DNA from 3 places in the Desertibacillus haloalkaliphilus genome. Region 1 is predicted to be linked to each of the others. Evidence: riboswitches for the same ligand, from Rfam matches in the RefSeq annotation. Region 1 holds a riboswitch; each other region holds the start of a gene.
What was found. A riboswitch is a leader RNA that binds a small molecule or an ion and turns the genes downstream of it on or off. The one in region 1 is predicted to bind cyclic di-GMP.

Region 2: it holds a riboswitch for cyclic di-GMP, as region 1 does, so the genes downstream of both, KH400_RS07425 (methyl-accepting chemotaxis protein) here and KH400_RS06850 (hypothetical protein) in region 1, are expected to answer to the same signal.
Region 3: it holds a riboswitch for cyclic di-GMP, as region 1 does, so the genes downstream of both, KH400_RS18975 (hypothetical protein) here and KH400_RS06850 (hypothetical protein) in region 1, are expected to answer to the same signal.

Annotation. Positions count from the first base shown of each region.
Region 1 is NZ_JAHPIV010000005.1:58,084-61,366, forward strand. It holds gene KH400_RS06840 (MOSC domain-containing protein) at 1-50, shown strand, start outside; gene KH400_RS06845 (SDR family NAD(P)-dependent oxidoreductase) at 277-1,023, opposite strand; cyclic di-GMP riboswitch class I at 1,309-1,395, shown strand; gene KH400_RS06850 (hypothetical protein) at 1,482-1,850, shown strand; gene KH400_RS06855 (hypothetical protein) at 1,890-2,600, shown strand; gene KH400_RS06860 (methyl-accepting chemotaxis protein) at 2,652-3,283, shown strand, end outside.
Region 2 is NZ_JAHPIV010000005.1:188,573-191,855, reverse strand. It holds gene KH400_RS07425 (methyl-accepting chemotaxis protein) at 1-1,702, opposite strand, end outside; cyclic di-GMP riboswitch class I at 2,117-2,200, opposite strand; gene hpaB (4-hydroxyphenylacetate 3-monooxygenase, oxygenase component) at 2,435-3,283, shown strand, end outside.
Region 3 is NZ_JAHPIV010000020.1:49,877-53,159, reverse strand. It holds gene fliD (flagellar filament capping protein FliD) at 1-361, shown strand, start outside; partial or broken gene fliS (flagellar export chaperone FliS) at 781-1,170, shown strand; gene fliT (flagellar protein FliT) at 1,170-1,523, shown strand; cyclic di-GMP riboswitch class I at 1,640-1,727, shown strand; gene KH400_RS18975 (hypothetical protein) at 1,784-2,095, shown strand; gene KH400_RS18970 (NAD-dependent succinate-semialdehyde dehydrogenase) at 2,983-3,283, shown strand, end outside.

The sequences.
Region 1 (3,283 bases):
TAAAAACAGGTGACATTCACGTAGGTGATGACGTTCACCTTCTTGATTAATTTTCTAGTAGCAAAAGTATACGATAAATGTAAATGACTCAATATGTCCTCTGTATCGTAAATCCTATAATGCTCCCTTTCGTCATCAAATGACTTAAGGGAGCAGATCAATTCCCTTGCTATGGAGGCACAAGGTTTTTATGGGGGTCAGTATCCATAGATGTTGGTTTAGCTAATTTAATCCTTTAAAGGTCAGGAAAAACGCCAGTAACGAAGTTTCACTTATTTACTCGTCCGTAGTACCTAATGTCATTCCACCATCAACAACAATTTCTGTGCCCGTACAATAAGAGCTTTCGTCAGAGGCAAGGAATGCAACAACCTGAGCAATTTCAATTGGCTGTCCAATTCGTCCTAGTGGAACTGAATCGTAATAATCAGGAACACCCTCTCCTTGAGTGGCCATTTCTGTTTCGATTCCACCCGGATGGACCATATTCACTCGAATTCCTTTTGGGCCTAATTCAATAGCTGCGGCTTTTGACATTGCAACCACTGATGCTTTTGTTGCAGCGTAAGTAGAAGACCTACTAATTGGAGCAAATGCAGAAATCGACACATTGTTGATAATGGAGCCTTTTTGCTGTTTCTCCATCTGTGGAATAACAGCTTGCATCCCCATGAATACTCCAAGTTGATTAACATGAATCAACTGCTGGTAGTCCTCTAATGTTGTTTCTTTAAAAGCTTTTCGTTTTAAAACTCCAGCATTATTCACTAACACATCAATCTTATTGAATTTGTTTATCACTTTATCGACTGCTGCCCTCCATTCGGATTCCTTGCTGACATCTAACTGAATCGGAAAGGCGCGATCTTCTCCAATCGACTTAGCCACTACTATAGCCTCATCATAGCTCCGAGCACCAATTCCCACTTTAGCCCCTAATGAGGCAAGGTGCTGAGCAATAGCTTTACCTTGCCCCCGGTTAGCCCCAGTAATAAGAATGACATCATCTTTTAAATTCGGCATATCCTCACTCCTTCGTTCTTCAATACAAAGCTTGGTCTATATGGGACTTTAACATACAAATACTGTTTATCCCTGTTTTTTATTTTAAGCGGGTCTATCATTGAAATTTATTTTCCTTGTCCATCGGTTTAAAGCGACTTGCCGAAAGTTTAAAAAGCGTTGTGATATTAGTATTGTCCTTATTTACCTAATTTTTCGACAAATCGTGCTAGTATCGACAAAGAGTGACAAGTCCTTTATGCTATAAAAAGGGTTTATGCCCATGATTTTAGCCCTATTCATTATAATAGAAAAAGGCAAACTTATCGAAAGGTAAGGACGCAAAGCTACGAGTCTAAAATCCTCTTGGATAAAGATAGTCGGGTTGCCAAGAATAATAACAAATGGTTGTTTGGCTATCCCTATTTACCTCTGGGATAGCTTTTATTCATTACTGACATAGGAAAGAAGGTTTAGAGATGATAGTAGTAGATAAAAAGAAATATAAAATGGCAATTGACGAGGCTGCAAAGGAAATTCATGTGCAGGTGCATGGGCTAATTAGGGAGGGAGATGCAGAAGGTTACATGGCCGATTTACAGGACACGATTAATAAAGTGTCTAGACAAGAGTATACATTTGTTGTCGATGCTACACATCAAACGCCAGTACCATCAAAAGTTGTACCGCAGCTAGAGCAAACGATGCAGTTTTATTCTAAGTTAGGTTTTAAGGATATCCTTTTAGTAAAACCTGCATCTAAAATTGCTCAAGTTCAAATAAGAAATGCACTTGAAAGAATTAAGTTTACAGGTACGATTATTGATCGTGCATCTCGCTCAATATAGTCACGTCCAAAATAGTAACCTTTGAAAGGAAGTCAACAAGTGGAAACAACACTAGAGTTATATACATATGAAATTTTAACAAAGGAACAAACAACGTTAATACAGAAAGCAGCTGATTGTCTAGCACGCTCATTTGTTGGTGTAGATGTATCAGGAAAATGGGTGCAGGAACCAATGGTAGGTCAATTAAAGCTACGTTATGAGGATTTCTATAAATTTACCAAGGATTATTTAGACTCTACCGTAGAGCAGGGATATTGCGTAGTCGCTCAAGATCGTAATCATAATGTTGTTGGTGTACTTGCCGGAGACACAAATGCACCAGAGATTATCGGAGAAGATGTATTTGAAGGTTCATTCTATGATATGAATGTAATTTTACATGTTTTGGAAGATGTTGATAAACGTTTCATGGAAGATTATAAAAAACGAAACGGGAAAGAAATCAACGATGGAGAGTTATTGCATATATTCATGTTAGGGGTGACAGCAACAAGTAACCGTCACGAGGTTATTCAGCAATTAGGAAATAAATTGATAACAAAGGCATCTTCAAATGGATTGAAGGCAGTTTTAGCTGAAGCGACAAACTCGAAGTCGGTACGTGTGCTAGAGAAGTATCACAATATGGAGAAATATAAAGATTTAGAAGGAAATTATATTGTACATAAATACCAGGATAATAGTAGGTTAAATGGTATTCATGCAAATATAGCTGATGGAACATATATACTTATTAGAGAGCTATAAAATGATCATAATCGGTTTATCAAATATTAAAAAGTAGGGGATTTATTTATCATGGAAGCGACAATGCTTGGGCTAATTATAATCTTATTGGGAACAACAGTGTATTTTGCTTACCGCTATTTTTCTTTGAAACATCATCACGTGAATAAAGAAATTATAAATGGAATGAAAGAGATATCAGCAGGTCATGTCAGTAGTAAAGTTGATGAAAAAAGTTCTGATCATGCCGCATTTAATCAACTAATCGAGTTTTTAAATCGTGTAAGGGAAAGTTTTTTGTCATTTTCAAAACATACACATCAAAAAGGAGAAAATCTAGCTGATATTGGTGAGTATGCGACTGAGAAAGCTGATATTGTCAGAGCAGCGATTGATGAGGTAGGTAGAGGGTTAGAGAAACAATTAGTAGCTACGGAAGAAAGCGCCATGTCTATGGAAGAAATGACACAGGCGACCGAAGATCTATCGGTGAGGTCAAATGAAATTTCAGACCAATCAAACACGACCTTAGAGTTGACGCAAGAAGGAAATGAGAAGTTAAAGGACACGTTAGAAAAAATGGAGCAGTTTAATCAAACGATTAATCAAACATTTTCTGCGATAAACAAACTTGGGGAAAAGTCAAACGAAATTGGTTCTATTGTAAAGGTTATTACAGGAATATCAGAACAAATTAATTTATT
Region 2 (3,283 bases), 130 kb from region 1:
TCGTTTCATTTGCGACCGATGCAACAGACTCCATTGATGACTTTGTATCATCGGACGATGTTGATGTTTCTTGGGCATTAACAGAAGTATTTTCTATACCAGTTGCTAGGCTATCAATGAGTTCAACGATTTTTTCAGAAGAAGCAATTTCTTCACTTGCAACTTCCGAAATACTTTCGATATCATTCACAGTTTTCCTTACCGCTTGAAGTATTTCTTCTAATGAATCCCCACATTCACCTACAATTGAAGTACCTCGATCAACTTGTGATTTACTATCTTTAATTGCTCGAACTGCATCATCTGTACTGTTAGAAATTTGTGAAATCAAGTCCGCAACTTTTGTTGCCCCTTTACTAGACTGTTCAGCTAACTTCTGCACTTCGTCAGCAACAACGGCAAAGCCTTTCCCTGCTTCCCCAGCGCGAGCTGCTTCAATAGAAGCATTAAGTGATAGTAAGTTCGTTTGTTGCGAAATATTAGTTATCATCTCTGTAATCGTTTTAATCTCTTTTGTGAATTCATTTAATGTTTCAATAAACTGCTCAGTTTCATCGGTTGATATTTTGATATTTTCCATACATTCAACAGCTTCTCGAACAGTCTCTTTACCACGTTCTGCTGTTTTATAAGTAATCTTAGAATTATCAGCAGAGGAAAATGATTTTTCTTTAGCAATTTGAATCAATGATGACAGCTCTAGTAATGTTTCTGATACTTCCAACATTGTCGCATTTCCTTTTTCAGCATCCTTTGCCACGACCTGAGCATTTCCAGAAATACTATGTATTGCATTGGTAATCTCATCACTCGAAGCAGCCATATGGTCTGAGGAGGCGGCGAGAGTTCTAGACGAACTTTCAACTTCACCCACGAGTCCTCTTAAATTTTCTACCATTTGATTTAAACTTTCTGTTAGCCTTCCAACTTCATCTTTAGATTGAACAGCTAATGGTTCGCCAGTCAAATTCCCATTAGCAACATCCTCTAAACGTGTTGCAGCCGAGGAGATAGGTCTAACAATCATGTTCGAAATAATTAACGCTGCCGTTACAGCAATAAGAATCGCGGCCCCTGAAATAGCAATAAATATCCACTGTAACAGTTGTCCACTATCGATTAACTCTTTTTCAAGCTCTACAATTTTAGCATCTTGCAAATCAAATATTTCTTGCCAGGCTTCAATAGCTTCAATAGCATAAATCGTGCAGAACTCTTCCATAATATCGATAGTTTCTTCAAATGATGGTCTTTTAAATGTATGCGAGTATTGATCTGGGTTCCCGTTTCCATAAACCCCGTCGTGATCATCAAAGGTAGGAACGACTTCATCTGTTATTAACGTTCTCCACCTTGCCGTTCTTTCATCGGCAGTTGCAATCGCATCGGCATATTCAGGATCATTTCCTAAGGTTTCTATTAACATTTCTTGAGTAGCAATTGAATACTCTGTCAGTTCCTCAAATTCCTCAACCAGTGTAGGATCTCCATATAAAATATATCCACGTGCTGTTACAACACGGTATGTAACGTTATGTTTCATTTCTTCGGCTGCTTTTAATAACTCATATTCCTCTTCTACCATTTGTCTAACATCATCGGTATAGTTCGACATCCCAACATAGCCGAATATTGCCATAATCAATACAGTTAAAAGTACTAAACCAAAACCACCTAAGATTTTCAACTTTAGACTTTTCATACCTATCACTCCTTTCAATGAATTCCTTAAAACTCGATCACTAAAACTTACATCTTACAGTTCATTTATTATCTACTTACCACCATGCTGGCATCGATTTTTTCTATATAATTCCGAAAGGCGCAAGACACCCGCTTATCGGCGACCAGCACTGCAGGGCTGGCAAGCAGAAGCGTTTCTTTGCTTCTTCTTGACTGACCGAAGTGACCTCGGGCCGATGGCGCCTGAGCTAGACACATAAAAAAGCCCACCAAAAGAAAGGTGGACGGGTAAAGATTTATTTATACAAAAGATTACTTCACGATCATGACAAAGTCCCTCTAAAAGAAAGATAGCTGTTAAAGTAACTCGACTATAGCCATAACGATCACGTAATGAATGTAATAATAATCCTCTTACTTGCATTCCAATTCTTTCGGTAACCCGGCGACCATAGTAAGCAACTTTAGGCCCGTGGCTTTGCGCCCCTAACTTTCGCTAGGTTTGCCATTATCGATGACATTAAATAACCGGTTGAATAAATGTAAGGGAACATAGATCTACTTTGCGATCGACCCGATTTTCATATACATACTACATTAGTACTACTCCCTAATAATAATACTATTTCGACAAAAAGGGAAGTTATTTTCGTAGATAAAAATATGGAACCGGACGAACCTATAACCTCATAAAATAACAGCGATACTCTACGAACTTCTTGAATTTTTATTGTGCTTAGGGAGTGGTACGATGGGAGTTATTAACGGTAAGGATTATATCAACCGCTTAAATCAGCTAAATCCCGAAATTTGGTTAGATGGAGAACGCGTAAAAGGAAAGATCTCTGAACACCCCGCCTTTAGTGGATTGCTTCATACAAAAGCATCCCTTTATGACCTCCAAACGAAAACCAACATAAAAGACGAGATGACCTTTTTATCACCAAAAACGAATGACCCTATTGGACTTTCTTTCTTACAACCAAAATCGAAGGAAGATCTACTGAAAAGGCGTAAAATGATGGAACATTGGGCAAGACATACAGGCGGTATGATGGGAAGATCCCCCGACTATATGAATACAGTGCTTATGAGCTTTGCCTCGTCAACGCCTCTTTTAGAAAGTCGAGAGAATTGCTTCCCGGAAAACATCCTTTCCCTTTATGAATTAGCTAGAGAAGAGGACCTTTCATTCACACATACATTCATTACTCCACAAGTTAATCGTTCCCAGGCCTATATTGAATCTTCTCAAGAACCAACCTCCGCCAAAGTCGTTGACAAAAATAACGACGGATTAATCATTAAAGGGGCACGTCTCCTCGCTACACAAGGGGGCTTAACTGATGAAGTGCTTGTTTTTAGTGCACCAAAGCTATTCTTTGAGGCAGATGAAGCATTTGCCTTTTCCATTCCTTCGAATACAAAAGGTTTAAAATTTATATGTAGAGAATCTTTCGTTGGTGGCGATTCTTCTTTTAACCATCCACTCAGTTCTAAATATGAGGAAATGGATACAATCCTTGTCTTTGATCATGTAGTCGTTCCTTGGGATCGCGTCTTCTTTTATGACAATGTTAAGGCTGCTTCAGATTTCTTG
Region 3 (3,283 bases), on a different contig from region 1:
AATTGATGAAAATAAATTACGTTCAGCTCTTGAAGAAGATCCTGACTCGGTCTATCAACTGTTCATGGCAAATGGTAATGAAAATAGTGAAAAAGGAATTGCACGTCGCTTACGGTCTACCATTTCGAGTACAATTAGAAGCGTAGAGAGTCGAGCAGGGAATGATAGTCGAGGCAATCACCAGTTTACCATTGGACGTGAAATTAATTCAGTAGAAGACCGCATTTCCAACTTCGAGCGACGCTTACAACAAATCGAAGAGCGTTATTGGAATCAATTTACGGCGATGGAACGAGCGATGCAACGTGCCAATGCACAAGCGGATCAGCTGTTCTCGTTTATGGGGAACGGTATGTGGTAGGCTCGTTTCACACGAATGTTACATGTAACAATAAAAGTTTTCATTATAAGAGTCTGTTCAAAAAGGGGTGTTTTCCCCCCGTTTGAACAGACTTGAGGCAATGAGTGGAGCCATTGCAAACACTTTTTAAACAAGCTCTATAATAGATCGTAGAGGTCATTCGATAGATAAATCGTTTTATAGAAAGGGTGTCACAATTGGCAATGAATAATCCGTATGAGGCATATCGGAAGCAAATGAAACCCAATGCCCCAAAAAAAGATGGTGCCACAAGTCAGGCACAGCCGGTAGCAAGACCGCAGCAACCGACAGCAACACCACAAACGAGCGCAACATCGTCGCAACAAGCAACGCGCCCAGCAGCACAACAACAAACCCAAGTTGGGCAAACGGCAAGCACGACGAAGCAAGCAAATGCAAACCCATACGCAAGTTATCAGCAAAAAGCGATGAACACCGTTTCGCCTGGGGAGTTGACGTTGAAGCTTTATAATGGTTGTTTGAAGTTTATTCGCCAAGCGAAAACAGCGATCAACGAAAATGACATTGAAGCGCGTAACACGAATTTAACAAAAGCACAAAACATCATTCGTGAGTTGATGATTACGTTAAAAACCGATACAGAAGTCGCTCAAAATATGCTGCGGATGTATGACTTCATTTTAAATCAACTCGTTGAAGCGAATGTGAAAAATGACCTTGAGGCGCTTTCGCAGGCTGAAACTTTTGTTGAGCAATTCCGTGATACGTGGAAAGAAGTCATTAAAATCGATCGTCAAAACCGTCACGGTGCTGGGGAGCAAGCGTAGTGTCTGCCGTCAAGAAGCTCTACATCGTTTCCAAGCAATTTTATGATCACTTGCAGCAACCGTTCCCTGATGAAGAGGCGCGCGAGTCTTATATCGAAAAGGTCGATGACTTTCTCGATAAGCGTGAAGAGCTAATGAAGGAGTTACCTGGTGATTACACAGAAGCGGAGAAAAAGCTTGGGGCTGAAATTATCAAGTTGAATAAGCGCATTAATACGAGACTTGCGCAGCTGAAACAGCAAATTCAGACCGATATCAACGGATTGAAACAGAAAAAGAAAACCGGCATGAAATATGAAAATCCGTACGATGGACCGACCGCTGATGGTGTGTTTTTTGATAAAAAGAAATAGTAGAAGAGTAACTCGGGAAGGATAGGGAGGAGCTTATATCAGCCCCCCCTATCCTTTTTTTATTTTATAAGAATAGATATTTACTCATCCGACAACTTTCGATATAATTCTACAATAACCGAAAAAGGCAAACTTATTGAAAGGTAAGGACGCAAAGCTAAAGGAACTAAAGGCGAGTGAAGCCAATGTTAGCCAGCTGCCAAGCAGAAACGACAACTCCTTTAGTGAAAGTAAGATAGCAATAGAAGGAGTCGAGAGAATTGAACCAATCAGACTTAGAGTTAAAACATGCATTAGATAAATTTGAAACGTTAATTAACGATCTTCCAGATAATCGTACCTCAGTGCCAAAATTCAAAAATTTCGTCGTCTATTTTTTGCGGATTAAACCGAAAAAAGTGACACTACCTACCGCAGAATTAATGGCGGTTCTTAAGCATGAAAAGCCAACCGTGTTTTATTATATGAGAAGTGACTCAAGCCAACATATGATATTTAATCTCGTCACCCATATTGATATGAAGTATGAAACGGCAGTTGAACGCCTAGAAAATGTAAAACAACAATTATAGTCGGCAGATAAAATTGATAAACGTCCTACGATCAAATTCAATGATCGTAGGACGTTTATCGTAGTTAACCATGATTAATAGAAGCGGTTAGGGCGTAATGGAAATGGGGAAAGTATCCACGGGGAGCAAATGGAATCATAGCAGACAAACATTGACCCAATGTGGTCTATTTTTTTTACTTTTTTACAACAAAAAAACGACTCAGTTGTATTGGATTTGGCTAGTAGGTTCATTATGTAGTCATAAACAGGGAGTATCTGACCTATCTAAGTTTCGTCCGTTACAAATGAACCGCTTCAACAAGTTACAGGATTAGTCATTGTAGTTGCAGGAGGGATAAAACTCTTCTAACTTCTAATCGAACATGCAACTTGAATGTATACAGCGTTAGTAAAGGGGAGTATGTAAACATATGGAGGCTGTATACGGGGGATGTTCACATCTCTTTATCCGACAAGAAGCGTCAGGTTGTGAACTGTCTTTATTTTAAGTGAATCTTCAAAATAAATCAACTAATTTTTAGTAAAAAAGACACATAAAACAGAGAGGGTTAATAGTCCAAATTAACTACATAACTCAGTTAATAACGTTTTTTAAGTGTTAACTACTTTGGTGTTCAAGTGATACTCAATTTTGTAGTTTCATTGACACTATGAAGAGGAATTCGGGACGAGAGTCGGGAATAGTTTCTTATAGAGTCTGTTCAAAAAGGATGTTTTCTCGTTTGAACAGACATTGAAGCAATGAGCGGAATCGCTGCAGCTTTTTAAAAGCTTGTTAGGAGTGTTTTTCGCTAGCAAGCACGCAGCGAGTGTAGCCATTGAAAAACATTAATTGAACTTGATCTTATGGCTATCAATTTTTAAAAGAAGGGATGGAGGACATTGATTGATAAAAATATGTATTGCAATGGGGAATGGATTGGAGCGGATTTAGACCGTATCAAAGTAACGAACCCAGCGACTGGAGAGGTCATCGGATCTGTACCGAATGGTGGCAAAAGTGAAACAAAGCAAGCAATCGCAGCTGCCAATGAAGCATTTAAAGGTTGGTCGAAAAAAACGGCAAATGAACGGGCGAGTTACTTAAAGAAACTGTACGAGCTTGTCGTGAATCATAGCGATGAACTGGCGGAGTTGATTACAAAAGAGATGGGGAAGCCAAAACAAGAAGCTGCTGGGGAAGTCG